4 regions of the Streptococcus sp. 544 genome follow, and region 1 is predicted to be linked to each of the others. Evidence: predicted binding sites of a transcription regulator. Region 1 holds the regulator's gene; each other region holds the start of a gene.
What was found. Region 1 encodes CtsR, which represses protease genes until heat stress. Its sites were predicted from a motif close to TTGGTCAAAAAAGGTCAAANA; they were not measured.
Positions count from the first base shown of each region.

Region 2: HT728_RS01695 (ATP-dependent Clp protease ATP-binding subunit) is a predicted target of CtsR. The motif match lies at 4,474-4,494, and genes of this name have one in related genera.
Region 3: HT728_RS03475 (ATP-dependent Clp protease ATP-binding subunit) is a predicted target of CtsR. The motif match lies at 1,904-1,924, and genes of this name have one in related genera.
Region 4: clpP (ATP-dependent Clp protease proteolytic subunit ClpP) is a predicted target of CtsR. The motif match lies at 5,520-5,540, and genes of this name have one in related genera.

Region 1 is NZ_VMMU01000010.1:59,312-67,343, forward strand. Features, by position in the region: gene HT728_RS05795 (NUDIX hydrolase) at 64-837, opposite strand; gene pnuC (nicotinamide riboside transporter PnuC) at 839-1,618, opposite strand; gene HT728_RS05805 (AAA family ATPase) at 1,628-2,686, opposite strand; gene HT728_RS05810 (ATP-dependent Clp protease ATP-binding subunit) at 2,834-5,266, opposite strand; gene HT728_RS05815 (CtsR family transcriptional regulator) at 5,268-5,726, opposite strand; gene HT728_RS05820 (ABC transporter ATP-binding protein) at 5,845-6,573, opposite strand; gene HT728_RS05825 (ABC transporter substrate-binding protein) at 6,573-7,580, opposite strand; gene HT728_RS05830 (ABC transporter permease) at 7,619-8,032, opposite strand, start outside.
Region 2 is NZ_VMMU01000003.1:2,986-11,017, forward strand. Features, by position in the region: gene rsmH (16S rRNA (cytosine(1402)-N(4))-methyltransferase RsmH) at 1-430, shown strand, start outside; gene ftsL (cell division protein FtsL) at 442-759, shown strand; gene pbp2X (penicillin-binding protein 2X) at 763-3,015, shown strand; gene mraY (phospho-N-acetylmuramoyl-pentapeptide-transferase) at 3,017-3,997, shown strand; gene HT728_RS01695 (ATP-dependent Clp protease ATP-binding subunit) at 4,767-6,872, shown strand; gene HT728_RS01700 (S-ribosylhomocysteine lyase) at 7,040-7,522, opposite strand; gene HT728_RS01705 (DUF1846 domain-containing protein) at 7,617-8,032, opposite strand, start outside.
Region 3 is NZ_VMMU01000006.1:155,036-163,067, forward strand. Features, by position in the region: gene HT728_RS03475 (ATP-dependent Clp protease ATP-binding subunit) at 1-1,865, opposite strand, end outside; gene HT728_RS03480 (DUF1797 family protein) at 2,095-2,325, opposite strand; gene HT728_RS03485 (amino acid ABC transporter permease) at 2,516-3,199, shown strand; gene HT728_RS03490 (amino acid ABC transporter ATP-binding protein) at 3,199-3,933, shown strand; gene HT728_RS03495 (bifunctional methylenetetrahydrofolate dehydrogenase/methenyltetrahydrofolate cyclohydrolase) at 4,089-4,946, shown strand; gene HT728_RS03500 (HAD hydrolase family protein) at 4,951-5,724, shown strand; gene HT728_RS03505 (NAD(P)H-hydrate dehydratase) at 5,783-6,655, shown strand; gene rpiA (ribose-5-phosphate isomerase RpiA) at 6,937-7,620, shown strand; gene HT728_RS03515 (phosphopentomutase) at 7,634-8,032, shown strand, end outside.
Region 4 is NZ_VMMU01000006.1:80,621-88,652, reverse strand. Features, by position in the region: gene HT728_RS03100 (ABC transporter ATP-binding protein) at 1-565, opposite strand, end outside; gene HT728_RS03095 (ABC transporter ATP-binding protein) at 565-1,329, opposite strand; gene HT728_RS03090 (branched-chain amino acid ABC transporter permease) at 1,329-2,285, opposite strand; gene HT728_RS03085 (branched-chain amino acid ABC transporter permease) at 2,289-3,158, opposite strand; gene HT728_RS03080 (ABC transporter substrate-binding protein) at 3,275-4,435, opposite strand; gene HT728_RS03075 (YlbG family protein) at 4,519-4,785, opposite strand; gene clpP (ATP-dependent Clp protease proteolytic subunit ClpP) at 4,864-5,454, opposite strand; gene upp (uracil phosphoribosyltransferase) at 5,628-6,257, opposite strand; gene HT728_RS03060 (cytidine/deoxycytidylate deaminase family protein) at 6,346-6,813, opposite strand; gene HT728_RS03055 (TetR/AcrR family transcriptional regulator) at 6,832-7,389, opposite strand; gene HT728_RS03050 (DegV family protein) at 7,514-8,032, shown strand, end outside.

The sequences.
Region 1 (8,032 bases):
ATCGATTTTTAAAATTTATAATAAAGAATTCCTAAAATCAAAATCTTTTTGTCCCAGACTCTTTTATTTCAATCGATAGGTTTTTCTTGGTTTCTTTTTAGGTACTCGTTTGAGTCCGACTTCTTCTACATATTCTCCATATTTTACGAGAAAGTTATTGCTGACGATTGGACGACCGGGGTTGATAAGATTGACCAGTTCAGTCCCTTCGTATACAGTGAACTCCTCCTCTAGCAGATAAAGGAAGGTCGGATTCCAGTCAAGTCGACCTTGGATTCGTTTGATGGATTCTTGGATAATGGCATAATGGTCAAAAGCGAAGGCTTGCTCCTCCAACTCTACTCCCTCTAAGAAGCACTTGCCCGTCTGAAAATCGACATCTACGAAAACGACATCCTTGGCATAGTCTCCTGCTTGAACAAGTTCTAATGCACGACTAGGCAAATAAACCAAGTGGGCAATGGTCACTGTCCAGCCCCGTGGGTCACGGCCGGGAGTCGATACGGTCATCAATTGCTCGATTTTTTCCAAAGGAAGATCGAGATTGACTTCTTCTCTCACCTCACGCTGACAGGCATGCGCAGCGTCTTCGCCCTTGTCCATAAATCCTCCAACCAGAGCCAAACAATTTTGATAAGGGTGAGCCTTGCGTCGAATTAATAAGAGCTTGATCTTTCCTTCGACAAAGCAGTAGGCTACCATATCCACCGTCACACTTGGTTTTTCGTATTGAGGGAGTTCCTGCTTGTAGTACCAATCTAAAAACTCTTCCTGACTGGCATGGATTTCAAAATATTCTCTCTCTGTCATCCCAGCTGGAATCATCGTGTCCGCCATTTTATGCCTCCTTACGAACTGCCTTGGTCCATTGGTACCAACCTACTAGACTATTGAGAGTGTAAACCCAGTACATCCCTTGGATATGGATCTTTTCACCCCACCAGAGATAGATACTAAAGAGATTGGTTGCAATCCAGAAAATCCATTGCTCACGGTAAAGACGTGTCATCAAGAGCTGACCAACACCATTGGTCGCATCGGTAACACTATCACAGAAAGGGCGAGCACTATGGATACTTTGGTAAGCTAAGCCCATACCAATCCAAATGATAGCAGTCAAGGCTAAGTACTTGAGCCAGTCAAGCACAGATAATTTCTTGGCTTCAAAGTGAGATTCTTCTGCTTTTCCTTGGTCATTAATACGGTTGGACAGCCAAGCATAGAGGCCAATCGGCTGCATGACAAAGAAGTAAACTGTCGTCAAAACTTCGCCATAAAAAGTCGCATTCATGGCCAAAACCAAATAGATAGCAGAGTTAATGGCCCCAAAGAGATAATTGCTTGCACGCCCTTCTGCTACCAAGATAACACAGACAATCCCAGTCCAAGATGCAAACAAGCTCATCCAGTCATGACTTTCTGTATTTTGCGTGAATTCCAAGATCAAGGGAACACTTGACAGGACGATGAGATACAACCACTGGAAAAGACTACGGCCGACAAAGAGATCTTTCCAGAGCAAGTGCATGATTCCTGCAAAACCAATCTTGCGGGCTTCCGCATGGACATTTTTAAAGTTTTCGATAAATTGTGTGATTTTTTCAGTTAGTTTTTTCATAATTTTCTCCTAATCTGCTTGATAAATGGCATCAATAGCCTCTTTTGCAGTTTCATAATTTCCTAGATAATCCTCTGCTAGATAAACTAGTGGAATATTTGCTAAGTAGCGCTCCCTCATCTGATCCAAATGCTGGGAAAAACTATGACGAATATGGTCTTCTGCCATAGTCATATCTCTAAATCCGTCATTGACATAGGAGCCGACAGGCTGCACAAAGAGAATCAAGTCCCATTTCTCCTTAGCCAATATCGAGACAAAGAGATTATCAAAAGTCTCTCCCGATAAGTCCCCTTGATCCTCAGTCTCCATGTAATAATCATAGTAGCCCTTGGTTACTAAGGAGTTGGTGTCTGCTACCACCAGTCCCCTATTGGCATTACTGTCAATTAACTTAGAGGTCTGGTCATACTGCCCCAACAGGATATAATAGTAATCTTTTGGAGTCAATTCATCGTCGCGGACATTGTTTTTGATCTGGTATTCACGCGCGTATTCCAGACTAACGGGTGCATCGTAATACCTAGCCAAATCCTTGGCCAAAGTTGTCTTCCCATTGCTAGCACTTCCCATAATCAACACTTTCTTTGTAAACTGACGTCGGAAGGGTTGAGCAATATATTTCCAATATTTGCTTGGATTTTCTCGAATCATAGTCGCTGAGATACCAAACTTTCTTTCTTGCAAGACAGTCTCAAAGCCACGATTAGACAATTCTTGCTGGTAGTCTGCTTCTCCCACAAAGAAAATTAGTTCTTGCTGGTTTTTATCATAGGAAATCTCCGCTAACATTTGGTCCAACCACTCCTGCCAACCCATAGGGTAACGAGGAAGATTGATTTCATCTAACTTGCAGACAGAGGTCAACTCGTCATCACGAAAGGCCTCTCGGATATAGCGAAATCTTTTTTGAAGCGTTAAGCCTACCTGTTCCCCTCTGTCTCCCTCATAGCCTGAAACGACAACCCAAACCTGGTCACACTGCCGCTTTGCACACTGGATCAGATCGATATGCCCTTGATGAAGCGGAGCAAAGGTTCCAAATACCACTGCTGTTTTCTTTTTCATAAATGCATTGCCTTTTTATAATTTTCGATATTTTCATTGTCTATGTTTTTATTATAAACTATATTTTTATTTCGTCAATAGATTTTTATTATTTTTTATAAAAAAGTAGCAAAAAAGAGAATCAAGATTTCTCCTGATTCTCCATTTTTATACAATATCAAATTTTAACTGGCCTGCTTTGACACCAATCTTAAGTGTGCTGCCTGCCTCTAATTCTCCCTTGAGAAGAAGTTCTGCTAACTTGTCTTCCACTTCTGTTTGTAGGGTTCTGCGAAGTGGACGAGCTCCCATCTCTGGGTCATATCCTTGATTGGCCAACAATTTCAGTGCGGAAGTTTGTAATTTCAAGTCAATACCTTTTTCAGCCAAACTTGCCACTAAAGGTTTGACCATAATCTTCACCACTTCCTGCATATGGTCGCTAGACAGGCTATGGAAGACCACCTTTTCATCAATACGGTTAATAAACTCAGGTCTATAAGCTTTTTTCAGCTCTTCAAACATGCGTTTTTCCATATTTTCCTGATCAAAACGAATGTCCTTAGCTCCAAATCCGACAGTCTTGTCATCACGAAGGGCTGTCGCACCAAGGTTTGACGTCATGATGATAATGGTATTTGAAAAATCAACCTTGCGCCCCTTGCTATCTGTCAAGACACCATCATCCAAGACCTGTAAGAGAACATTAAAGATATCAGGGTGGGCCTTCTCTACTTCGTCAAAGAGGAGAACGGAATAGGGTTTGTTGCGAACCTTCTCGGTCAACTCCCCACCTTCTTCGTAGCCCACATAACCCGGAGGAGCTCCATTGAGACGGCTGGCTGCAAATTTCTCCATATACTCACTCATATCAAAGCGGATAAGGGCTGATTCGTCATCAAAAAGAACTTCTGCCAGAGCCTTGGCCAATTCGGTCTTCCCGACACCTGTGGGTCCTAGGAACATAAAGGAACCAATCGGACGCTTATGACTGCGAATCCCTGACTGGTTGCGACGAATCGCACGGCTAATGCTTGAAACTGCTTGATCTTGACCGATGACACGTTTGTGTAGTTCAGCTTCCAAATTCAAGTATTTCTTGGCATCCGTTTGAGTCAGTTTTTGGACTGGAATACCTGACAAGCGACTCAAGGTGGTCAAAATATCAGACTCTGTCACCAAGACTTTATAGACAGGCACTTCCTCTTCTTTAGCAATTAGTTGAGCAGCTTGTTTCCACTTACCATCCATCAAGGCCTTGTCAGCTGGACTCAAACCTGAATCGTCTGCTTTTACATTTTTAGTTTTATTTTGCACTGTTGCCGCTGCTTCATCCAAGAGATCGATAGCAGAGTCTGGCAAGTGACGACTGGTTAAGTAACGATGCGCCATCTTAACCGCTGTTTCAACCGCTTCATCTGTGATTTGTACCCGGTGATGTTTCTCATAAGTCGCCTTCAAACCTTGTAAAATGGTCATGCTGTCTGCCACACTTGGCTCTTCAATCGTTACTTTGGCGAAACGACGAGAAAGGGCCGCATCTTTTTCGATGTGTTTTTGGTATTCTTCCTGAGTGGTGGCACCAACCGTTCTCAAAGTTCCACGCGCCAAGGCTGGTTTTAAGATATTGGCCGCATCCAGAGTTGAATCAATCCCGCTCCCAGAACCCATGATAGTGTGAAGTTCATCGATAAAGAGGATGACTTGGCCATCTTTTTCAATATCCTTGATGATATTATTCATGCGTTCTTCAAAGTCACCACGGAAGCGCGTCCCTGCAACGACATTCATCAAATCAAGCTCTAACACGCGCATCTTAGCCATTTCAACAGGCACATCCTCACTAGCAATACGCTGAGCAAGACCAAGCGCCAGAGCAGTTTTCCCGACACCAGCATCCCCAACCAAGACAGGATTATTCTTGGTTTTCCGACTCAAAATTTGAATCATACGCGAGATTTCCTTATCCCGACCGATGACTGGTTCTAACTTGCCAGAACGCGCTTGCTCTGTCAAATCATGCGTATAGTCCTCGAGACCACCACTAGGAGTCTGCGGCATGCCCATCATATTGGCCATAGAATTTTGCTTGTCAGCTACTGTACGATGGCGTTGGCGTAGAGCCTTGAGATCTTCTCGAGTCCAGCCTGCACGTTCTTCTAGATTGCGACGAAGGGCAGCAATCTTGACCTGATCTTTCTTGTCTTCATAAGAAAAACCAGCCCTCTCCAAGATACGAGTCGCCAAGGCATTGCCATCATGCAAAATCGCATAGAGGACGTGCTCCGTCCCTAGCACCTTAGCATGGACCACTGACGCTACATACTCTGCTTCGTCAAAAAGAACCTGCAAACGATGGGAGAACGGCAATTCCGTAAAGGTTTCATCCTGGCTATAGTCTGTTTCAGTCAGTTCCAAAGCGACCTCTTCTAAACGGTCCATCTCATATGGATAATCATTTAAAGTCGCCCCTGCCACACTATAACTGTGATTGGACATGGCAATCAACAAGTGCCAAGACTCTAGGTAACGAGCTCCAAAATGGCCAGCAACCATGTAGGCACTTTCGATACATTCATTCAATGCTTTTGAATAGTTCATCTTACTTCCCTTTTCTATCTACCTCTTGTATGACCTGTCGTAGCATGTTTGCTCGAACAACTGGAGCTTCTTCTCCTAGAACGCGATCCAAAGCTACTGCCACCAGCAAATTCATCTCCTGCTTGGTCATCAATTCCTGCTCAACCAAAAGCTGCAGAATATCCTCATAAATTTCTTGACTAACTCGCTCACCAATCGAGTAAAGCAGCTCCCTGAGCATTTCATGATGACTAGAAAACTCAATCCGTCCTATACGAATGTAGCCTCCGCCACCACGTTTACTTTCAACCAAGTAGCCTCTACTTTCAGTAAAGCGTGTCTTGATCACATAGTTAATCTGACTAGGGACAACCTGAAAGGTATCTGCCAACTGACTACGTTGTAACTCCACGATACCAGATTGATCTAAAATCGCCTTGATGTAGGCCTCAATATGATCCGATGTATTTTTAAATCTCATTACAAACCCACCTCTCTCTTTAAACCTTGACTATCTTTGACTATTATACCGAAATTTTCTCATTTTTAAAAGAAAAAGGGCGCTGGTAAAGGATAATCTTCACCAACTCCCTATTTTTCTACTTATCTAAGCCTAATTCTGCTAAGATTTGACGTTTGTAGGCAATCTTTTGAACTTCCTTGTCCTCACTTTCAGACCAATCTAGTTTAATTTCTGAAACAATTTGCCCAGGGCGATTTTTCAAAATATAGATGCGGTCGCTGAGACTGAGGGCCTCCTCGATACTATGCGTGATGATCAAGGTTGTTAGCTGCAACTGCTTGTGAATCTCAAGGTACCAAGCGTGTAGTTCCATCTTTGTCATCTCATCCAAGGCACTAAAGGCCTCATCTAAGAGAAAGAGCTTGTGCCCGAAAAGGTAAGTCCGGAGTAAGGCTACACGCTGGCGCATCCCACCACTGAGTTCATGAGGGTATTTATCTCTTACAGCTGTCAACTGGAAGGTCGCAAGAATGTCATCTGCGCGAGCAATAGCTTCTGCCTTATCCACCTTTTGAATCAAGAGGGGCAGAATGATATTACCAAGCACCGTCTTGTGCTCCAAGAGCAGATCCTTTTGCAACATATAACTCACGCGCCCCTTGGGATTTTCTTCACCATCAAGGACAATTCTCCCTGACTGAACTTCTAAAATCCCCGCAATTAAGTTGAAAAGCGTAGTCTTACCAACACCACTTGGGCCTAAGATAGAAACCACTTCTCCTGAAGTCACCTGCAGGTTAATGTCCTCTAAAATCCTCTCTTGACCATAGGCATAACTGACGTGTTCTAGTCTAATCTCTGTCATTATTTCACAAATTCGTTGGTGAAGCCTTTGTCTGTCAAGTCTTCTTTAAGGATACCATTTTCTTTATCCCATTTGTAGAAGGCATTCCAGCGAGCTGCATCAAATTGACCCCATTTTTCCTTGTCGCTTGCGTATTCTTTTGACAAGTATTTTTGAGATTCGATGACAAAGTCACGTTTTTCCTTGAGTTCAGGTGCATTTTTGATGAGGATATCAGCTGCTTCTTCTGGATGCTCCATAGCATATTGGTAACCTTTTTTGATAGCTTGGATGACTTTACGAGCTTCTTCTTTATTGTCTTTCAGATAGTCGTTGTTTGCGATGATAACTGGTGAATAGTAGTCAAACTCCTTGACATAGTCTTTCAAATACATGAAGTTAGCATCTACACCTTGAGATTTAGCAAGAATTCCATCCCAACCGTAGTAAATCCAAGCAGCGTCAAAGACACCATTGGCAATCGGTGTGATTGAGTTTGAGTCGTTGTTTGGTACTTTTTCAACTTTTTCAAAGTCCCCACCTTGTGATTCTACCAAGGTTTTCAACATAGCCAGTTCAGTTGGGTCATTCCAAGTTCCGTATTTCTTACCAACCAAGTCTTTTGGACTGCTTACATTGTCAGATTTACGAGAGATGATTCCTGATGTATTGTGTTCAACAATAGCTGCAACGGCAGTAATTCCTGCCCCTTTTTCCAATTTCTTAGCCATGTAGTCTTGGAAATACACTGCAAATGGTGCCTTACCATTGATAACCAAGTCAGAAGAACTTTCTTCTGGTGGCAATTTCAAATCAACATCCACTCCAGCTTCTTTGAAATAACCTTTTTCCTTGGCAACATAAAGCCCTGTGTGATTGGTATTTGGCGTCCAGTCTAGGATAAAGTCAATCTTCTTGAGTTCTGCCTCTTTGTTATCCTTAGAAGTAGTTCCTTGACCACAGGCCACAAGCACAACAGCTACAAGAGCTGTCACAAGCGTTAAAAACACTTTCCATGTTTTCTTCATTTTGATTTCCTCTTTTCTTTTTCAGAAACATTCTTATTCTAAGAACGTTTCCATTTAATAACATATTTCTCGCTGATATCGACCAACTTCATACCCAAAAGGCTGATAATCGATACCAGAATAATAATAGCAAACATGGTATCATACTGAAACAGTTTCTTGGACTGAATCATGTAGACACCTAGTCCTTCAAAGCCTCCCAACCACTCAGATACCACTGTTGTGATAAAGGCGTAGGAGACACTGACCCTCAGACCTGCATAAAAGTAGGGCAGGCTGACTGGAATTTTAAAATGCCACAGGATTTGCCAAGGCTTGGCCCGCATCAGACTAAACAAGGTCAACATATCCTTGTCACAATGCCTAAAACCGTCCAAAATGCTGACGATGATAGGAAAAGTTGTCGTCAAGATAATCAGGACAATCTTGGGCAGAATGCCATAACCTAGCCA
Region 2 (8,032 bases), on a different contig from region 1:
AACTCGGGAAGTCAAGCCAATCGAGACAACGACTGAGCTGGCAGAAATTATCAAGTCGGCCAAACCTGCCAAGGAGCTCAAGAAGAAGGGCCATCCTGCCAAGCAGATTTTCCAGGCTATTCGAATTGAAGTCAATGATGAACTGGGAGCGGCAGATGAGTCCGTCCAGCAGGCTATGGATATGTTGGCTCTGGATGGTAGAATTTCAGTGATTACCTTTCATTCCTTAGAAGACCGCTTGACCAAGCAATTGTTCAAGGAAGCTTCAACGGTTGAAGTTCCCAAAGGTTTGCCCTTCATCCCAGATGATCTCAAGCCTAAGATGGAATTGGTGTCCCGTAAGCCAATCTTGCCAAGTGCAGAAGAATTAGAAGCCAATAACCGCTCGCACTCAGCCAAGTTGCGCGTGGCCAGAAAAATTCACAAGTAAGAGGAAAAAAGATGGCAGAAAGAATGGAAAAAACAGGTCAAATACTACAGATGCAACTTAAACGGTTTTCGCGTGTGGAAAAAGCTTTTTACTTTTCCATTGCTGTAACCACTCTTATTGTAGCCATTAGTATTATTTTTATGCAGACCAAGCTCTTGCAAGTGCAGAATGATTTGACAAAAATCAATGCGCAGATAGAGGAAAAGAAGACCGAATTGGACGATGCCAAGCAAGAGGTCAATGAACTATTACGTGCAGAACGTTTGAAAGAGATTGCCAATTCACACGATTTGCAATTAAACAATGAAAATATTCGAATAGCGGAGTAAGATATGAAGTGGACAAAAAGAGTAATCCGTTATGCGACGAAAAATCGGAAATCGCCGGCTGAAAACAGACGCAGAGTTGGAAAAAGTCTGAGTTTATTATCTGTCTTTGTTTTTGCCGTTTTTTTAGTCAATTTTGCGGTCATTATTGGGACGGGCACTCGCTTTGGAACAGATTTAGCGAAGGAAGCTAAGAAGGTTCATCAAACCACCCGTACAGTTCCTGCCAAACGTGGGACTATTTATGACCGAAATGGAGTCCCAATTGCTGAGGATGCAACCTCCTATAATGTCTATGCGGTTATTGATGAGAACTATAAGTCAGCAACGGGTAAGATTCTTTACGTAGAAAAAACACAATTTAACAAAGTTGCAGAGGTCTTTCATAAGTATCTGGACATGGAAGAATCCTATGTAAGAGAGCAACTCTCGCAACCTAATCTCAAGCAAGTTTCCTTTGGTTCGAAGGGCAATGGAATTACCTATGCCAATATGATGTCTATCAAAAAAGAGTTGGAAACTGCAGAGGTCAAGGGGATTGATTTTACAACCAGTCCTAATCGTAGTTACCCAAACGGACAATTTGCTTCTAGTTTTATCGGTCTAGCTCAGCTCCATGAAAATGAAGATGGCAGCAAGAGCTTGCTGGGAACTTCTGGAATGGAGAGTTCCTTGAACAGTATTCTTGCAGGGACAGACGGCATTATTACCTATGAAAAGGATCGTCTGGGCAATATTGTACCCGGAACAGAACTGGTATCGCAACAAACTGTGGATGGCAAGGATGTTTATACAACATTGTCTAGTCCGCTACAATCTTTCATGGAAACTCAGATGGATGCCTTTCTAGAAAAAGTAAAAGGTAAGTATATGACCGCGACCTTGGTCAGTGCAAAGACCGGTGAAATTCTCGCTACCACCCAACGACCTACCTTTAATGCGGATACTAAAGAAGGAATCACTGAGGACTTTGTTTGGCGTGATATTCTTTATCAAAGTAACTATGAACCAGGATCAACCATGAAGGTTATGACGTTAGCTTCTTCTATTGATAATAATACCTTCCCAAGTGGAGAATACTTCAATAGCAGTGAATTAAAAATAGCGGATGTGACGATTCGAGATTGGGATGTTAATGATGGTTTGACTACTGGTAGGATGATGACTTTCTTACAAGGTTTCGCTCTCTCCAGTAATGTTGGAATGAGTCTTCTTGAACAAAAAATGGGAGATACTACTTGGTTGGATTATCTAAACCGCTTTAAATTTGGGGTTCCAACTCGTTTTGGTTTGACAGATGAATATGCAGGCCAACTTCCAGCTGACAATATTGTTAATATTGCTCAGAGTTCATTTGGACAAGGGATTTCAGTAACTCAGACGCAAATGATTCGTGCCTTTACGGCTATTGCCAACGATGGAGTCATGTTAGAACCTAAATTTATCAGTGCCTTGTATGACCCAAATGACCAATCTGTTCGGAAATCTCAAAAAGAGATTGTAGGAAATCCTGTTTCTAAAGATGCAGCGAGCTTGACGCGAACGCATATGGTTTTAGTCGGTACCGATCCAGTATATGGAACTATGTATAATCATAAGACAGGGAAACCAACTGTAACTGTTCCTGGGCAAAATGTAGCCCTCAAGTCTGGTACGGCTGAGATTGCTGACGAGAAAAATGGTGGTTATCTAGTCGGGTTAACCAACTATATTTTCTCAGCTGTATCGATGAATCCAGCTGAAAATCCTGATTTTATCTTGTATGTGACGGTCCAACAACCTGAACATTATTCAGGTATTCAGTTGGGAGAATTTGCCAATCCTATCTTGGAGCGGGCTTCAGCTATGAAAGACTCTCTCAATCTTCAAACAGCAGCTAAAGCTTTGGAGCAAGTAAGTCAACAAAGTCCTTATCCTATGCCTAGTGTCAAGGATATTTCACCTGGTGATTTAGCAGAAGAATTGCGTCGCAATCTTGTACAACCTATTGTTGTGGGAACAGGAACGAAGATTAAAAACAGTTCTGCTGAAGAAGGGAAGAATCTTTCTCCGAACCAGCAAGTCCTGATCTTATCTGATAAAGCAGAGGAAGTTCCAGATATGTATGGTTGGACAAAAGAGACTGCTGAGACCTTTGCTAAGTGGCTCAATATAGAACTTGAATTTGAAGGTTCGGGCTCTACTGTGCAGAAGCAAGATGTTCGTGCTAACACAGCTATCAAGGACATTAAAAAAATTACATTAACTTTAGGAGACTAATATGTTTATTTCCATCAGTGCTGGAATTGTGACATTTTTACTAACTTTAGTAGGAATTCCGGCCTTTATCAAATTTTATAGAAAGGCGCAAATTACAGGCCAGCAGATGCATGAGGATGTCAAACAGCATCAGGCAAAAGCTGGGACTCCTACAATGGGAGGTTTGGTTTTCTTAATTGCTTCTGTCTTGGTTGCTTTCTTTTTTGCCCTATTTAGTAGCCAATTCAGCAATAATGTGGGAATGATTTTGTTCATCTTGGTCCTTTATGGACTTGTCGGATTTTTAGATGACTTTCTCAAGGTCTTCCGTAAGATCAATGAGGGGCTTAATCCCAAGCAAAAATTAGCTCTTCAGCTTCTAGGTGGAGTTATCTTCTATCTTTTCTATGAGCGTGGAGGGGATATCCTGTCTGTATTTGGTTATCCAGTTCATTTGGGATTTTTCTATATTTTCTTTGCTCTTTTCTGGCTAGTCGGTTTTTCAAATGCAGTCAACTTGACAGACGGTATTGACGGTCTGGCTAGTATTTCAGTGGCGATTAGTTTGTCTGCCTATGGAGTTATTGCCTATGTGCAAGGCCAGATGGATATTCTCCTGGTGATTTTTGCCATGATTGGTGGTTTACTCGGTTTCTTCGTCTTTAACCATAAGCCTGCCAAGGTCTTTATGGGAGATGTGGGAAGTTTGGCCCTAGGTGGAATGTTGGCAGCTATTTCTATGGCCCTCCACCAAGAATGGACTCTCTTGATTATCGGAATTGTGTATGTTTTTGAAACAACTTCTGTTATGATGCAAGTAACTTATTTCAAACTGACAGGTGGTAAACGTATTTTCCGTATGACGCCTGTGCATCACCATTTTGAGCTTGGAGGATTGTCTGGTAAAGGAAATCCTTGGAGCGAGTGGAAGGTTGACTTCTTCTTTTGGGGAGTTGGGCTTCTAGCAAGTCTCCTGACCCTAGCAATTTTATATTTGATGTAAGAATGGCACCCTGACGTTTCAGGGTGTTTTTGCATTCTAAAAAACATTGGTCAGTCAAAGTCAAAGTTATTGACCTTTTCTGACCAATGTGGTATATTATAAACGTAAGGTAAATAAAAGCCTTACTAGAACATTTATGCTCAATGAAAATCAAGAGCAAACTAGGAAGCTAGCTTTAGTCAGCTCAAAACACGATTTTGAGGTTGTAGATAAGGCGAAGTTGATGTGGTTTGCAGAGATTTTAGAAGAGTGTAAAAAATATTGGTCAATTAAAGTCAAATCTCTTGACCTTTTCTGACCAATGTAGTATATTATGAACGTAAGGTAAATGAAAGCCTTACTAGAACGCTTATGCTCAATGAAAATCAAGAGCAAACTAGGAAGCTAGCTTTAGGCTGCTCAAACACGGTTTCGAGGTTGTAGATAAGGCGAAGCTGATGTAGTTTGAAGAGGTTTCCGAAGAGTTTAAAAAAATATTGGTCAGTCAAAGTCAAATCTCTTGACCTTTTCTGACTAATGTAGTATATTATGAACGTAAGGTAAATGAAAACCTTACTCGAACACTTATTTAAAGTAAAGTAGAAAGAGGTGTGTCTATGTTTAATCTAGAAATCTTCAGAAGTAAAGATAGTCTACTCCTGCTTGACAAAGAAAAACCTGAAATTATACGTAGAGTAGTAAATAGCTAGTCTAAATTTTTTGAAACAAAGGTCAGAGAAAGTCAAATTATTTTGACTAAGTAAATTTGAAAACAAACGAGGTATGAAATATGAATAACAACTTTAATAACTTTAACAACATGGATGATTTATTTAACCAATTGATGGGTGGTATGCGTGGATATAGTTCAGAAAACCGTCGTTACTTGATTAACGGCCGTGAAGTCACACCTGAGGAATTTGCTCACTATCGTGCAACGGGTCAATTGCCAGGAAATGTAGAAGTTGATGGCCAAATGCCACAACAGGCATCAGGTATGAAACAAGACGGTGTCCTTGCTAAACTAGGTCGAAACTTGACAGCAGAAGCTCGTGAAGGCAAGTTGGATCCTGTTATCGGCCGAAACAAGGAAATTCAAGAAGCATCTGAAATCCTCTCACGCCGTACTAAAAACAATCCTGTACTTGTCGGAGATGCAGGTGTTGGTAAGACAGCCGTTGTCGAAGGTTTAGCACAAGCTATTGTGAATGGTGATGTTCCTGCTGCTATCAAGAACAAGGAAATTATTTCCATTGACATCTCAGGTCTTGAGGCTGGGACTCAATATCGTGGTAGCTTTGAAGAAAATGTCCAAAACCTAGTCAATGAAGTGAAAGAAGCAGGGAATATCATTCTCTTCTTTGATGAAATTCACCAAATCCTCGGTGCAGGTAGTACGGGTGGAGACAGTGGTTCTAAAGGGCTTGCGGATATTCTCAAGCCAGCCCTCTCTCGTGGAGAATTGACAGTGATTGGGGCAACGACTCAAGATGAATACCGTAACACCATCTTGAAGAATGCAGCTCTTGCTCGTCGTTTCAACGAAGTCAAGGTTAATGCTCCTTCTGCAGAGGATACCTTTAAAATTCTTCAAGGAATTCGTGACCTCTATCAACAACACCACAATGTCATCTTGCCAGACGAAGTCTTGAAAGCAGCGGTGGATTATTCTGTTCAGTATATTCCTCAACGTAGCTTGCCAGATAAGGCTATCGACCTTGTCGATGTAACGGCGGCTCACTTGGCAGCTCAGCATCCTGTAACAGATGTGCATGCTGTTGAACGTGAAATTGAGGTAGAAAAAGACAAGCAAGAAAAAGCTGTTGAGTCAGAAGATTTTGAAGCAGCTCTAAACTATAAAACACGCATCGCAGAATTGGAAAAGAAAATCGAAAACCACACAGAAGATATGAAAGTGACTGCAAGTGTCAACGATGTGGCTGAATCTGTAGAACGAATGACCGGTATTCCAGTATCTCAAATGGGGGCTACGGACATCGAACGTTTGAAAGATATGGGTCATCGTTTGCAGACGAAAGTTATTGGTCAAGATAAGGCGGTAGAAGCAGTAGCAAAAGCCATCCGTCGTAACCGTGCTGGTTTTGATGAAGGCAATCGCCCAATCGGTAGCTTCCTATTTGTAGGTCCAACTGGAGTTGGTAAGACGGAGCTTGCTAAGCAATTGGCGCTCGATATGTTTGGAACGAAAGATGCTATCATCCGTTTGGACATGTCAGAATACAGCGACCGCACAGCCGTATCTAAATTGATTGGTACAACTGCAGGTTATGTTGGTTACGATGACAACAACAATACCTTGACAGAACGCGTCCGTCGCAATCCATACTCAATCGTCCTTCTCGACGAAATTGAAAAGGCTGACTCTCAAGTCATCACCCTTCTCCTTCAAGTTTTGGATGATGGTCGTTTGACAGATGGTCAAGGAAATACAGTAAACTTCAAGAACACTGTCATTATTGCGACATCAAATGCTGGATTTGGCTATGAAGCCAACTTGACAGAAGATGCGGACAAACCAGAATTGATGGACCGTTTGAAACCATTCTTCCGTCCAGAATTCCTCAACCGCTTTAACGCAGTCATCGAGTTCTCGCACTTGACTAAGGAAGACCTTTCTAAGATTGTAGACCTTATGTTGGTTGAAGTTAACAAGACGCTTTCTAAGAAAGACATTGACTTGGCAGTGAGCGAAGCTGCTAAAGAATACATGACTGAGGAAGGCTACGATGAAGTCATGGGTGTTCGTCCACTCCGTCGTGTGGTTGAACAACAAATCCGTGACAAAGTCACAGACTTCCACTTGGATAACCTTGATGCTAAACATCTGGAAGCAGATATGGAAGATGGTGGTTTGGTTATTCGTGAAAAAGCCTAATACTCTTCGAAAATCAAATTCAAACCACGTCAACGTCGCCTTGCCGTACTCAAGTACAGCCTGCGGCTAGTTTCCTAGTTTTCTCTTTGATTTTCATTGAGTATAAGACAAAATTTTGAGAATAAAAAAAGAAGGAGCCAGCTGAAAAAAACTGGTTCCTTTTATGTTTAAATCACATGACGCTCAAAGGCATCATCTGAAATCCCTTGTTCTAGGATGAGTTTTGCCCATTCTTTAGCAGAGAAGAGGCTGTGATCCTTGTAGTTTCCGCAAGATTCGATGGTTGTTCCAGGGACGTCTTCCCAAGTAGTAGTTTCAGCGATTTCCTTGAGCGAATCCTTGATAACAGCTGCGATTTCAGCACTGGTGTGACGCCCCCACATAATCATGTGGAAACCTGTGCGGCAACCAAATGGTGAACAGTCAATCATACCGTCAATGCGAGTACGTATGAGTTTAGCTAAGAGGTGCTCGATAGTGTGCAGACCAGCGGTAGGGATAGAGTCTTCATTTGGTTGCACCAAGCGAATATCATAATTGGAGATGACATCTCCCTTTGGCCCTGTTTCTTCCCCAATCAAGCGAACATAGGGTGCTTTAACAATGGTGTGGTCAAGTTCAAAACTTTCAACAATAACTTCTTTTGACATGGTAAATCCTTTCAGTTTTCTTCTTTCATTATAACATAAAGCCGGCTCCTGAGACAGAGAGAAAACCTCTCCGAGGCTGGAGAGGTTGAAATCTTTATTTACGATACAAGCGGTCGTATTGGTAGTAAGGGTCAAAGGTTACATTGATACCTAGTTTGCGAAGGACGTTCTTGTCTTCATCTGTCAAGATGATGGTTGAGTGAGCTTCACTTCCTTTGAGATTGCCAAGCTCTTCCATAGCACGAGCGGCATCAGGATTTTCTGTAGCTGTGATGGCAAGAGCAATCAGGATTTCATTTGAATGAAGGCGTGGATTGCGACTACCGAGATGATCAATTTTAAGACCTTGGATTGGCTTAACAACTTCAGGTTCGATTAGTTTCACTTCTTTAGCGATGTCAGCTGATTTCTTGATAGCGTTGATAAGAGCAGCGGCTGTAGGACCAAAGAGTTCTGAGTTCTTACCTGTGACAATTTCCCCAGTTGGCAATTCAAGGGCTAGGGCTGGTC
Region 3 (8,032 bases), on a different contig from region 1:
TTAGTTCGTCCTTCTCTAGCAGCACCAAATCCAACGCTGGCTTCGGCTTTTCCAGTCCCAGCATTTGAAGTCATGATGATGATGGAGTCCTTGAAGCTAACGGTGCGTCCTTGCCCATCTGTCAAACGACCATCGTCCAAGACTTGAAGGAACATGTGCATGACATCTGGATGGGCTTTTTCTACTTCATCCAATAGAATAAGAGAATATGGATTGCGGCGAACTTTTTCAGTTAATTGCCCAGCCTCATCATAGCCAACATAACCTGGAGGAGCGCCGACCAACTTAGCCACACTATGTTTTTCCATGTATTCGCTCATGTCAAAGCGAATCATGCTGTCAGCCGAACCAAAGAGTTCGATAGCTAGTTGTTTGGAAAGTTCTGTCTTACCGACACCAGTTGGTCCGACAAAGAGGAAGCTTCCAATTGGACGGTTAGGGGTACCGAGACCGACACGATTCCGGCGAATAGCCTTGGCAATCTTATCGACAGCATCGTCTTGCCCAATAACATGAGACTTGAGGTCTTCAGCTAGATGGATAAGTTGAGATTGTTCTTTCTCTTTCAAATCGCCAACAGGAATATTGGTTTTCTGCTCGATAATATGCTCAATGGTTTTTTCACTGATGATAGGAGTATCCTGGTCTGTGACCTTTTTCTTTTGCATTTCCTTATACTTAGCAATCTGGTCGCGGAAGTAGGCGGCCTTCTCAAAATCTTCCTCTCGTGTAGCTTGAGACTTGAGATTTTCAGCCTCGATTAAGCGTTGATCAATGACTTTAGGATCGACAAAATTCAAGGTCAAGTTCATCTTAGAGCCAGCTTCATCTAGGAGGTCAATGGCCTTGTCAGGCAAGAAGCGATCTTGGATGTAGCGATTGGAAAGAGTTGCAGCTGCTTCAATTGCAGCATCGGTATACTGGACGTGGTGGTAGTCTTCGTATTTCTTTTGAATTCCTTTGAGGATAGTGATTGTTTCTTCCACTGTTGGTTCATCGACTTTGACAGGCTGCATACGACGCTCTAGGGCAGCATCCTTTTCAATGATACGGTACTCATTTAGGGTAGTGGCACCGACCAGTTGTAGTTCCCCACGGGCAAGGGCTGGCTTGAGGATATTTCCAGCATCCATATTACCATCACTCGCAGAACCAGCACCAACAATTTCATGGATTTCATCGATAAAGAGAATGATATCCTCACGTTTGCGAATTTCTTCCATGAGTTTTTGCATGCGTTCTTCAAATTGTCCACGGATACCCGTTCCTTGAACCAAGCTAACCACATCCAGACGGATGACTTGTTTACCTTGGAGTTTATGTGGAACATCGCCATCAACGATTTTCTGAGCTAGACCTTCGACAACGGCCGTTTTTCCGACACCTGGTTCACCGATAAGAACAGGATTATTCTTGGTTCTACGATTGAGAATCTCGATGACACGGATAATCTCATCGTCGCGCCCAATAACAGGGTCTATATCTCCACGACGGGCAATCTCAGTTACATTGATACCAAATTCTTCCAGCAGGCCTTTTTCTTGGCTTGGGGGCGGAGTTTGGGCAGGTCCACGATTTTGGGAACCATAACCGCCATTTCCACCGTAACCTCCACCTGATTGGGTTGGGGGAGTCGGAGGAGTATTGCTAGAAGGTCTGAAATTGTTTAGATCATTGAAGAAATCACCAAAGGGGTCAAAGTCACGATTGTTCAAATCTGTCATTCCTTTAAAGAGACTGTTGTTAGGATCTGTTTTGATAATCTTGTAGCAGTTTTGACAGAGGTCAATTTGTTTTTGTTTTCCATTGAGATTGGTGTAAAGATGAATTGTTGAGTCGTTGATTTTACAGTTTTGACAAAGCATACATCTACCTCATTTCTTTCTTTAGCCTGACCTGTTTAAAGGTCAAAAATAGTCAAATTTCTATACTTTCATTATAACAGGATTGGGGTGTAAAGCAAGTAAAAAGATTGCAGCTTTGAGAAGTTGTTACAATGAAAATTTTTGTGAATTTGGACTATAAAAAAATCCTATTTGTGAGACAAAAAGGATTTTGGTTAGACATGCAGGGGGTAATCCTGCTTGTTTTAGATTAGTAGAGAAGTTCGTAAATCTCCATTGCAATCAAGTCAATGCTATCAAAAGTATAGGTTTCGCGAGCTTCTACATCACGAAGGGTAAAGATTGAGCCGTTTTCTTCGTCGTGGCTGTACGCAACTTCTGCAACAACAACTCCTTCGCGTTCAAAATTACGTTTTAAATTTCCGCCATCGTTTGCCATTGCTTCAAGGCGGTTGATGATTCTAACCAAATGTGATTCCATTTTGATTCTCCTTCATTTCTTATCGTTACTATTTTACCATAAAGGAGGCCAAATTGACTAGAAAAAACTAAGATTTCTCGCTAATTCTACTAGCTTAAAGTTTTTTTGAATAAATCAAATAAAAAGTTTGAATTTTAATTCAATACATGTTATAATCATACAGTATTCTATTTTAGAAAGCAGTGTGACTATGAATTTTTCTTTTTTACCTAAGTATTTACCTTATTTTAACTATGGGGCTGTCGTGACGGTTCTCATTTCTATCTGTGTTGTCTTTTTGGGAACCATTTTAGGTGTTGTCTTGGCTTTTGGGCAACGTTCAAAGTTTAAACCGCTTGTCTGGCTCGCCAACTTGTACGTTTGGATTTTCCGTGGGACACCGATGATGGTTCAGATTATGATTGCCTTTGCTCTTATGCATATCAATGCCCCGACTATTCAGGTTGGAATTTTGGGTGTTGATCTTTCTCGTCTGATTCCAGGGATTTTGATTATCTCTATGAACAGTGGTGCTTATGTTTCTGAGACTGTTCGTGCTGGGATTAATGCGGTTCCAAAAGGTCAGCTAGAAGCGGCTTATTCGTTAGGGATTCGTCCTAAAAATGCGATGCGCTATGTGATTTTGCCACAAGCAATCAAAAATATTTTGCCAGCATTGGGGAACGAATTTATCACCATTATCAAGGACAGCTCCCTCTTATCAGCTATCGGTGTTATGGAGTTATGGAATGGGGCTACAACAGTTTCTACAACAACCTATTTGCCTTTGACACCACTTTTATTTGCAGCCTTTTATTACTTGATTATGACCTCTATTTTGACCGTAGCCTTGAAAGCTTTTGAAAAACGTATGGGACAAGGAGATAAGAAATAATGACAGAAACCTTGATAAAAATTGAAAATTTACATAAATCCTTTGGAAAGAATGAAGTATTGAAGGGCATCAACCTCGAGATTAAAAGAGGAGAAGTTGTCGTTATCATCGGTCCTTCAGGAAGCGGGAAATCTACCTTGCTTCGCTCTATGAATTTGTTGGAAGAAGCAACCAAAGGGAAGGTTATCTTTGAGGGAGTTGATATTACGGACAAGAAGAATGACCTCTTTGCCATGCGTGAGAAGATGGGCATGGTTTTCCAACAATTCAATCTCTTTCCTAATATGACTGTGATGGAAAATATCACCTTGTCACCTATCAAGACCAAAGGTGAAAGCAAGGCAATTGCAGAGAAGAGGGCCAAAGAGCTTTTGGAAAAAGTTGGTTTGCCAGATAAGGCAACTGCTTATCCACAGAGTCTGTCGGGCGGACAGCAACAACGGATTGCCATCGCGCGTGGGTTGGCCATGGAACCAGATGTTTTGCTCTTTGACGAGCCAACTTCAGCTTTGGATCCTGAAATGGTAGGTGAGGTATTGGCTGTTATGCAAGATCTTGCCAAGTCAGGGATGACTATGGTTATCGTAACACATGAGATGGGATTTGCCCGTGAGGTGGCAGACCGTGTCATCTTTATGGCAGACGGTGTAGTTGTTGAAGACGGGACACCTGAGCAGATTTTTGAACAAACCCAAGAACAACGAACTAAAGACTTCTTGAGTAAGGTTTTATAATCTATTTTAAAATTTCAAGACAAGATATTAAAGAAAAGCTCGACCTGAGCTTTTTCTTATAGTTTGAAACTATAGGATAGCCTAGGAAAGAAGTGTTAGAGGGTGCTGGCAGTTTTTGGTATAATGGAAGATATTTGAAAGAAAAGAGAAGTGATATGACACAGATTATTGATGGGAAAGCTTTAGCGGCCAAATTGCAGGGGCAGTTGGCTGAAAAGACTGCAAAATTAAAGGAAGAAACAGGTCTAGTGCCTGGTTTGGTAGTGATTTTGGTTGGGGACAATCCAGCCAGCCAAGTCTACGTTCGCAACAAGGAACGTTCTGCCCTTGCGGCTGGTTTCCGTAGCGAAGTAGTGCGAGTTCCAGAGAACATTACGCAAGAGGAATTGTTAGACCTGATTGCCAAATACAATCAGGATCCAGCTTGGCATGGGATTTTGGTCCAGTTGCCATTACCAAAACACATTGATGAAGAGGCGGTTTTATTAGCTATTGACCCAGAAAAGGATGTGGATGGTTTCCATCCCCTAAATATGGGACGCCTTTGGTCTGGACATCCAGTCATGATTCCATCAACACCGGCAGGAATTATGGAAATGTTCCATGAATATGGGATTGACTTAGAAGGTAAAAATGCGGTCGTCATCGGTCGCTCCAATATCGTTGGAAAGCCCATGGCCCAGCTTCTTTTGGCCAAAAATGCGACAGTAACTTTGACTCACTCACGGACTCATAATCTTGCCAAGGTGGCTGCTAAAGCAGATATTCTTGTGGTCGCAATTGGTCGCGCCAAGTTTGTGACTCCTGATTTTGTGAAACCAGGTGCGGTAGTCATTGACGTTGGGATGAACCGCGATGAAAATGGTAAGCTCTGTGGTGATGTTGATTATGAGGCAGTTGCCCCACTTGCTAGCCATATTACGCCAGTTCCTGGAGGTGTCGGTCCTATGACCATTACTATGCTGATGGAGCAAACCTATCAGGCGGCAGTTCGGACATTGGACAAGGACTAGGAAAATGAAATTCGTATTTGATTTGGATGGGACGCTGTCTTTTGACTATATGACCATAGATGAAGAGATTAGGCAGGTTCTTTTAAAGGCTGAAGATTATGGACATGAGGTTGTATTTGCCTCAGCTCGCTCTTATCGGGATTGTTTGGGCTTATTAGGTTCCGAGCTTAGTCAGCGCTTGGTCATAGGTTTGAATGGTGGTGTAGCCTATTATCTGGGAAAAGCTATCTATGAAAGGAATCTCGATGTTAGGATTTATCAGACGCTAGTGGATTATTGCCAGACCTATAATCACCCTTTCTTTGTAGATGATTGTTTTGACTATAGTGGTCAGATTCTAGAGAAGATTCCATTTATCTCCAGTGTGGATCCCCTAAAGGTAGCTCGTCATCAGAAGCTTGAGGACTTAGGGACTCCGATTAAGGTAGTCGTTTATATGGGTGACCATGAGGATTTGCTTGATGATCTGCTTGGTCAGTTAGAAAGACTGGGGCTAGCCCATCTGTCCTATCATACGCATGAAAAGTGTCTTTATGTCAACCCCTTGGATACTCATAAGGCGACAACTGTTGAAAAGTTATGTGAGGAGAACTTCATTGCTTTTGGAAATGACCAAAACGATATTGAACTGTTTAAAACGTCTCTCTATTCTGTCCAGATTGGAGATTTCGCTGGCCTTACTCCATATGCAGATGAAACGCTAAAGATAAAGGTAGCTCCTTCTCCGGCAGTAGCAGACAAAATCTTACAGACTTTTACGGAATTTAAGGGAAAATAGTAGAAAAGGAGGTTTGCGCCTCCTTTTTGTTGTATAATAAAAGTGAGAGGAAAAAAGGATGAAAGTGATTGATCAAACCTTACTAGAAAAAATTATTATTGAACGTTCTCGTACAAGTCATAAAGGAGACTACGGTCGTCTGCTCTTGCTGGGTGGAACTTATCCTTATGGTGGTGCCATCATCATGGCTGCCTTGGCAGCAGTAAAAAGCGGTGCAGGATTGGTGACTGTTGGAACAGATAGAGAAAATATCCCAGCTTTGCACAGTCATTTACCTGAGGCTATGGCCTTTTCTCTTCAAGACCAGCAATTGTTACAAGAGCAATTGGAGAAGGCAGAAGTTGTCTTGATGGGGCCTGGTTTACGAGACGATGCTTTTGGAGAAGAACTAGTCAAACAGGTCTTTGCTGGCTTAAAAAAGAATCAGATTTTGATTGTAGACGGAGGGGCCTTAACCATCCTTGCTAGGACAAGTTTGTCGTTTCCATCTAACCAGCTTATCCTAACTCCCCACCAAAAAGAATGGGAAAAGTTGTCTGGTATTACGATTGAAAAGCAAAACGAAGATGCAACGACTAGTACCCTAACTTCCTTCCCTCAAGGAACAATTTTGGTGGAGAAAGGTCCAGCTACTCGTATTTGGCAAGCTGGCCAATCTGATTATTACCAGTTACAGGTTGGCGGTCCCTATCAGGCGACTGGGGGAATGGGAGATACGCTTGCTGGGATGATTGCAGGATTTGCAGGCCAATTCCGACAGGCCAGTCTCTACGAACGTGTGACAGTAGCGACCCATCTTCATTCAGCTATTGCCCAAGAACTAGCTCAAGAACATTATGTGGTCTTGCCAACGGGAATTAGTAATTGTCTTCCTAAAGTAATGAAAATTATTTGTCAACAAGAGAGGGTAAGCAAAGATAAACTTGTTTAAAATAGATAGATAAACCTACTTCCTTCTCTTAATTTATGATTCTTGAAATGCGCCTGCTTTAATGCTAAACTAGACGTATCAAAGTTAAGGTCTTATTTTTGGAACTGGAAAGAGATGAACAAATCAAATACATAAAAGATAAACTCATTTTTATTCGTTTGGTAAAAAGAAAATGCATATTTTTAAAGAAAGATTGATGAAAAATGTAAATTTGATCTTTTCACTTGAATAAAAAGCGGTTTCATAGTAAAATAAGAACTGAGAATGATGGAGGTAAATCGGTGGAAAATCTGAAGAAAATGGCAGGTATCAAGGCTGCTGAGTTTGTCAAGGATGGCATGGTCGTTGGACTTGGAACAGGCTCGACTGCCTATTATTTTGTCGAAGAAATCGGTCGTCGTATCAAGGAAGAAGGATTGCAGATTATAGCTGTAACGACTTCTAGTGCGACCACTAAACAGGCAGAAGGCCTTAATATCCCACTCAAATCTATTGACCAAGTAGACTTTGTCGATGTGACAGTTGATGGCGCGGATGAAGTGGATAGTCAGTTTAATGGAATCAAAGGTGGTGGTGGTGCTCTTCTGATGGAGAAGGTTGTTGCGACACCATCAAAAGAATACATTTGGGTGGTGGATGAAAGCAAGCTAGTCGAAAAACTAGGTGCTTTTAAATTGCCAGTAGAAGTGGTTCAGTATGGTGCAGAACAGGTCTTTCGTCGTTTTGAACGAGCTGGCTACAAACCAAGTTTCCGTGAAAAAGATGGCCAACGTTTTGTGACGGATATGCAGAATTTTATCATCGATCTTGCCTTGGATGTCATTGAAGATCCAATTGCTTTCGGACAAGAATTGGACCATGTCGTTGGTGTCGTAGAGCACGGTTTATTCAACCAAATGGTGGATAAGGTCATTGTTGCTGGACGAGATGGGGTTCAGATTTTAACCTCAAGAAAAGAAAAATAGAAGGGGGCATAAGATGTCTAAATTTAATCGTATTCATTTGGTGGTACTGGATTCTGTAGGAATCGGAGCTGCACCAGATGCTAATAACTTTGTCAATGCAGGGGTTCCAGATGGAGCTTCTGACACACTGGGACACATTTCAAAAACAGTTGGTTTGAATGTCCCAAATATGGCTAAAATAGGTCTTGGAAATATTCCTCGTGAAACTCCTCTTAAGACTGTACCGGCAGAAAGCAATCCAACTGGATATGCAACAAAATTGGAAGAAGTATCCCTTGGTAAGGATACCATGACTGGGCACTGGGAAATCATGGGACTCAACATTACTGAGCCTTTCGATACTTTCTGGAATGGATTCCCAGAAGAAATCTTGACAAAAATCGAAGAATTTTCAGGACGTAAGGTCATTCGT
Region 4 (8,032 bases), on a different contig from region 1:
CAGTTGTTCCTTGTTTCTGGATATCTTGAATGATATCAAAAATCTCTTGGATAAAGATTGGGGCAAGTCCCATTGATGGTTCATCTAAAAGAAGAAGTTTTGGCGTTGACATAAGAGCGCGTCCCATGGCAAGCATTTGTTGTTCTCCTCCTGAAAGAGTGGCTGCGTCCTGGTTCTTGCGTTCTTCAAGACGTGGGAAACGTGAGAAAACCTTCTTCAAGTTAGCTTGATTTTCTTCACGGTTTTTCTTTAAGAAAGCTCCCATTTCAAGATTTTCCATAACAGTCAAGCCAGGAAAGACGTGGCGTCCTTCTGGTACTTGTGAAAGACCACCTGCCACGATTTTTTGAGCTGGCATTTTTTGGATTTCTTGACCTAAAAATTCAATCCTTCCTGAACTTGGTCGAACCAAACCAGACAAGGTACGGAGAATGGTTGTTTTACCAGCACCATTGGCACCGATAAGGGAAACAACCTCTCCTTCATTCACTTCAAAGCTTACATCACGGACTGCTTGGATCATGCCGTAATGCACAGAAAGATTATCAACTTTTAACATAGACATTAGGCTTCACCTCCTAGATAAGCTTCGATAACGCGTTTATTGGTCTTAATTTCGTCAGGAGTTCCTTGTGCAATCAAACGGCCATATTCAAGTACGTAGATACGTTCTGTTACTTCCATGACCAGATTCATATCGTGTTCAATCAGCATGATTGTAATCTTAAATTCATCTTTGATGCGACGAATTAACTCAGTCAATTCCGCTGTTTCCTGTGGATTCATACCTGCTGCTGGTTCATCTAAGAAGAGAATTTTAGGTTCCGTAGCGAGGGCACGAACAATTTCCAAACGACGTTGTTGTCCGTAGGCAAGGTTTTTAGCGAGAGTTTCTGCATCACCATCTAAATCAAAGATTTTAAGCAATTCCAAGGCTTTAGCCTTTAATTCTTTTTCACTCTTGTAAAAAGCTGGTAAGCGCAAGAAACTAGCAAAAACATGTTGTTTGTGATGGTTGCCAAAAGCAATCAAAACATTATCTAAAACTGTTAAATCTTTAAAGAGACGGATATTTTGGAAAGTACGTCCAAGTCCCAAAGAGGCAATCTTATAAGGTGATTTCCCATTCAAAAGGTGACCATCTAGGGTTACTGTTCCCTCGCTTGGTTCATAAACACCCGTCAAGAGGTTGAAAAGGGTGGTTTTCCCAGCTCCATTTGGACCGATTAGTCCAACCAGTTCCCCTTCGTTCAATTCAAGAGTCACATCTCCAACAGCTGTTAAACCGCCAAAATGTTTGGTTAACTGTTTTACTTCAAGTAATGCCATTAGTTTTGTTCCTCCTTTTTAGATTTTTTAAAGAAACGTGATAGGCTCAATTCCCATGTTCCAAGAAGTCCACCTGGTCTGAAAATCATTACCAATACCAAGGCCAAAGCGTAGATAATCATACGCACGCTAGCAACATCTTGGAGAAGCATATTCAAAATTCCCAGAACAATAGCTGAAACAATGGCACCTGTAATGGAACCAAGTCCACCAAAGACAACAATGATCAAAACGTTGATTGAGTTGATGAAAGTGTAATCTTTCGGTACAACAGATCCAATAAATCCTGCCTGAAGTGACCCTGCAATACTTGCAGTAATAGCACCAAAGACAAAGGCGATGATTTTAATTTTAGTCGTATTAACCCCAACTGACTCAGCAGCGATTTCATCCTCACGAACAGAGAGGGTTGAACGACCAATTGGACTACGCAAAAAGTTCAAGGTTGCAATGGTTGTAATCACGACAAAGAAGTAAACCATTTGCCAAGTTGTAAAGTTTGGAATTCCCAAGATACCTGCTGCACCATTTGTAAGGCTTCCACCATTGATGATAAAGATACGGATAATTTCAGAAACACCAAGAGTCGCTACCGCAAGATAGTCCCCCTTCAAGCGTAAGGTTGGAATTCCGACAAGCAAGGCAACTGCCCCAGAAAGCAAAGCACCTATCAGCATAGCTCCAAAGAAGGCACCGTAGGTTGGTGATTTAGAACCAATAATAGCTGCTGCATAGGCACCAATCGCCATGAAACCAGCATGCCCAAGTGAAAATTGTCCTGAAAAACCAACGATTAAGTTGAGACCAACAGCCAGAATAATATTAATTCCGATTTGTTGTAAAATCTGTACATAGAATAGATTGAGTACTCCGACTGAAACCAGTACACTAATCAAGCCATAGCCAGCTAACAAAAGGAGTAACCATAGAATATTAACTTTTAAATTTTCTTTCATCGCTTACACCTTCTCTTTCACATTTTTACCAAGGATACCAGCTGGTCGGACAATCAAAATCAACAACAAGATTCCATAAACAATGGCATCACGGAAGTCTGACATCCCAAAGGCTGTCGCAAAGGTTTCCAATAGACCAATCACAAAACCACCAAGAGCCGCACCAGGAATGATTCCGATACCACCAAGTACTGCGGCAACGAAAGACTTAAGACCTGGAGTAACTCCCATCAAAGGCTCAAGAGAGTTATAATAGAGTGCAATCAGAACACCAGCCGCACCCGCAAGAGCAGAACCCAAAGCAAAGGTAAAGCTGATAGTACGGTTTACATTGATCCCCATCAATTGCGCCGCATCGCTATCTACGGATACTGCACGCATGGCTTTCCCCATCTTAGTCTTTTGGACAATGACTTGTAACAAAATCATCAAAATCAAGGAAATGGCCAAAATCATTAACTGCACATTTGTTAAGCTAATTGGTCCCAAATCATAGCGAACTGTTTGAATTGCTTGAGGGAAGGCACGAGTATTGGCACCAACCAGATAGACCATGCCATACTCCAATAGGAAAGAAACCCCAATAGCTGTAATCAAAACAGCAATACGAGTAGAGTGACGCAAAGGTCGGTAAGCAAGAAACTCAATCACGACACCAAGCATGGCTGTCGCTAGCATAGCTACAATAAGCGCTACAAAGAAATTCATTTGGAAAGAATTGATCAAGAAATAACCGATAAAGGCTCCCATCATATAAATATCACCATGGGCGAAGTTGATGAGCTTGATAATTCCGTAAACCATGGTATATCCTAGGGCTAACAGCGCGTAAACACTACCTAGAATCAAACCATTTACTAGTTGTTGGAGCATAAGATTCACTCTTTCTATTTATAATTTCGAGGGTTTTCCCTCACCTTTTGATAGGTTCTTAAACATCGAAACAGGGAGTGAGTCCGAGGCTCATTCCCTATTTCAACATTTTTCTATTATGGTTTTACAACTTCTGCTGCTTCAACCTTACCATTGTTCATGGTCATCATGTAAGCAGTTTTGACTGTGTTGTGGTCTGCATCGAAGCTTGTTTGACCAGTTACACCTTCAAAATCTTTTGTTTTAGCAAGATTATCCTTGATTTCACCTGAGTTTTTAGCACCTTTTGCTGCGTTTGCTACAAGGTGAACTGAGTCATAAGCCAAGGCTGCAAATGTTGAAGGCTCTTCATTGTACTTAGCACGGTATGCGTCAAGGAAGGCTTTTGCTTTAGCTGAAACTTCTACAGTAGTTGAGAAGCCTGAGATAAAGTAAATGTTTGATGCTTTTTCAGCAGTTGCTTGTTGTACAAACTCTTCACCGTTGAATCCATCACCACCAACGATTGGTTTGTCAATTCCTATACCACGCGCTTGGTTTACAATTTTACCAGCTTCAGTGTAGTAACCAGGAACGATGATAGCATCAAAATCTTTCCCTTTCATTTTTGTAAGGGCTGCTTGGAAGTCTGTGTCACCTGCTACGAAAGTTTCATCTGCAACAATTTCACCTTTGTAAGATTCGCGGAAAGATTTAGCAATCCCTTTAGCATAGTCGCTGGCATTGTCAGTGTAAAGAACGACTTTCTTAGCTTGCAATTTATCAGTAACATAGTTTGCAATAATTTTTCCTTGGAAGCTATCTTGGAATGTTCCGATAAAGAGGTAATCTTGACCTTTAGTCAATCCATCTTGAGTCGCACTTGGTGAGATCAATGGAACACCTGCTTTTGTAGCGTTCGCTACCGCAGCTGCAGTTGCACCAGATGTCGCAGGTCCTACGATTGCTGATACTTTAGATTGGGTTACAAGGTTAGTTGTAACTGAAGCCGCCTCAGCTGTTTCAGACTTGTTATCTTTATCAACTACTTCGATTTGTTTTCCATCGATACCACCTGCAGCATTGATTTCATCAACAGCGAGTTGGGCACCTTTTTGTTCAGATGTTCCGTAGGCTGCTACGGCACCAGTTTCCTCGAAGTTAAATCCGATTTTGATTGTCTTTTCCTCTACTGAGTTACCAGCAGTGTTGACTGCTCCAGACTTCACTTCTCCACAGGCTGCAAGAAGTGCTACACTTGCAAGCGCCACAAAGGATAGGGCAAATTTTTTCTTCATCTTTTTTGTCTCCTTATTTCTTAAATAGTCTGTTAAGAATATACCGAATTATCAGAAAATTGTCAACACTTTTCTTTAAATTTTTATCTGATAACGTTTTCTTCTCGGTAAAGGTTGCCCACAAAGGGTGTTTCCAGTTCTTGGATATGACAAACTCTGACTTTTTTGATAAACTTTTCCTTGCTCAAGCGCCCGACCAATTGCTCCACTTCTTGAGTTGGAACATAAAGCTGTAAGTAACGATGTTTCTTGGAATGATAGGTAATATCTCCATAATCCTGCAGTTTTTTGGCATCACGATTATAGTAAAGATAGATAATCAAGCCAGATCGATTGACTTTTTCAAACATGATAAATCCTCTTTCTAAGAAATCTCTCCCTATTATACCAAAAAAAGCAAACCCAGTCGAGTTTGCCTTCTATCAACATTAGTTCAATGAATTGTTGGCCATGATTTCATCAATAAAGCCATATTCAAGTGTTTCTTGAGCACTCATCCAGTTATCGCGTTCTGCATCTGCGTGGACTTTCTCGATTGACTGACTTGAATTTTCAGCCAAGATTTTTTCCAAGGTGTTACGAGTTTTAAGCAAGTGTTCTGCAGCAATCGCCATATCGGTTTGTTGAGTACCACCACCTGTACCACCCATTGGTTGGTGAATCATGTATTCAGCATTTGGAAGCATGAAACGCTTGCCTTTTGCCCCACTTGATGCAATGACCGTCCCCATAGATGCAGCCATTCCCATAACGATGGTTTGGACATCTGCCTTGATAAAGTTCATGGTATCAACGATTGCCAAACCAGCTGATACAGAACCACCAGGTGTATTGACATAAAGGTAAATATCTTTTGTACTATCTTGGGCATCTAAGAAAAGCAATTGGGCAATAACAGAGTTGGCCATGTTGTCTTCAACTGGACCTGTCAGCATAATGATGCGGTCTTTGAGAAGACGTGAGTAAATATCGTAGGAACGTTCTCCACGACTTGTTTGTTCAATAACGACAGGAATCATTCATTTCTCCTTTTGAGTTTTATTTTTGTTGGTCAAATGACTGAAGATAAGACTATTATAATATATTGGTCAAAAAAGGTCAAATTTTTGCTCTGTTTTCATTAGACAGAAACAAAAATCCAACCCCCTTTCATGACAGGAAATTCTTTTCCAAGTCAGTCTTCTTTTCGATCTTATTTCGTACCGAACAAGCGGTCCCCAGCATCTCCAAGACCTGGAACGATATAACCGTGTTCGTTCAAGCGTTCATCCAAGGCTGCTGTAAAGATTTCTACATCTGGATGAACTTCTTGAAGGGCTTTTACACCTTCTGGAGCAGATACAAGGCAGACAAATTTGATATTTGATGCGCCACGTTTTTTAAGTGAGTCAACGGCCAAGATTGCTGAACCACCTGTTGCCAACATTGGGTCTACGACAAAAATTTGACGTTGGTCAATGTCCTCAGGCAATTTCACCAAGTATTCAACTGGTTGAAGTGTTTCTTCATCACGGTACATACCGATGTGGCCAACTTTAGCAGCTGGAACCAAGCTCAAGAGACCATCAACCATCCCGATACCTGCACGCAAGATTGGAACAATGGCCAATTTCTTACCTGCCAATTGTTTTTGAACTGTTTTTGTAATTGGTGTTTCGATTTCTACATCTTCTAGTGGAAGATCACGAAGTACTTCATACCCCATCAACATTGCAATCTCATCTACTAGCTCACGAAAAGCTTTTGTAGAAGTATCTGTACGACGCAAGATTGACAATTTGTGTTGAATCAGCGGGTGATTAATAACTTCAATTTTTCCCATTTTTGGAATTCCTTCTTTCAATTTATTCTTCTCATTATACCAAAAAACGGTTTAAAAATCTTTCTAAACCATTTATTTTTGATAATTTTTACATTAAATCTGCCTCTTTAAGAGCTGTCTGTACTGTCTCAAGTGGTAAATGAGTCAATTCTGTTCCCTTTTCTTGATAAAGGTATTGGGCATAGTCGTCCATTCGGTACTGGTTGATATAAACCACGCGCTTGCAACCAACCTGCAATAATTGTTTGGTACAGTTGAGACAAGGAAAATGGGTCACATAGGCTGTAAAGCCTTTGGGAACACCACGCTCAGCACCTTGAAGGATAGCATTGACCTCAGCGTGAAGGGTGCGAACACAGTGGCCTTCGATGACCAGACATTCGTGGTCAATACAATGCTCAGTCCCTGACACCGAGCCATTGTAACCAGTGGAAATAACCTTATTATCTTTTACCAGAATCGCGCCCACTTTGGCACGTTTACAAGTGGAACGATTGGCAATTAGTAGGGCTTGGGCTGCAAAATACTCATCCCAGGCCAGTCTTTTTTCAGTCATCTCTTTTCTCCTATTTCTCTATTTTTTAAAAAATGGTAAACCTAAATCTGCAATCTTTTCAGCTGGTACCTTCATGCCATCCTTGATCCATTTTAAAAGGACTGAGACGATGGCTGAGCTCCAGAAGGAATGAAGATAAGAGCTGACACCTTTTGATTTCCCATGGTATTTTTCTAGAAATTCCTGCATGGCTTGGACAAAGATTTTTTCTAGATGGTAATCCAAGGCCAATTGAATCACTCTAACTTCCTTTCTGGCCTCCCGGAAAAGGTGAACCCAAACCAAATAAAGGTCTGTCTTTAAATCATAATGATGCAACTGTTCCATAATATTATGGACAGTTCGTTTAAAGACGCTTTCTAAAATCTCCTCTTTGGAATCATAATTGCGATAAAAGGCCGCACGCGAAACGCCTGCACGTTTGACCAATTCAGAAATACTAATCTTGGTCAAGTCCTTTTTTTCCAAGAGCTGTAAGAGGGCTGTTTCGATGGCTTCTCTAGTTAATAAATTGGATTCTTGATTTGATTTTCTGAGATTTTCAAGAGACTTTTCAGAGATTCTACGTTCAGACATAACATTTTCTTTCTACTTGTCACAACAGACGGATGAGGCTTTTGTTTCAAGGGTTTTCATGATATAATTGTAAAAAAAGACAGAACCTTTGTCAATGTATAACTGACAAAGATGGAGAATTTCTATGACTTGGAAGATTATTGCTGACTCTGGTTGTGATTATCGTCAACTGGAAACACCAGCTATTGACACGACCTTTGTGAGTGTTCCCTTAACCATTCAAGTAGCTGATCAGGTCTTTGTTGATGATGCCAGTCTTGACATTGACCAAATGATGGAAACCATGTATGCAACTGCAGAAGCTTCAAAATCAGCTTGTCCAAGCCCAGATGATTATTTGCGAGCATTTGAAGGAGCCAAAAACATTTTCCTAGTAACCATCACAGGTACTCTTTCTGGTAGTCACAATAGTGCTCAACTGGCTAAGAATATTTATCTGGAAGACCATCCTGACACTAAGATTCATGTGATTGATAGTTTGTCTGCTGGTGGGGAAGTTGACTTGCTCGTAGAAAAATTAAATGACTTGATTGACCAGGGACTATCTTTTGAAGAAGTGGTTGAAGCTATCACTGCCTATCAAGAAAGAACCAAGTTGCTCTTTGTCCTAGCCAAAGTCGATAACTTAGTGAAGAACGGCCGT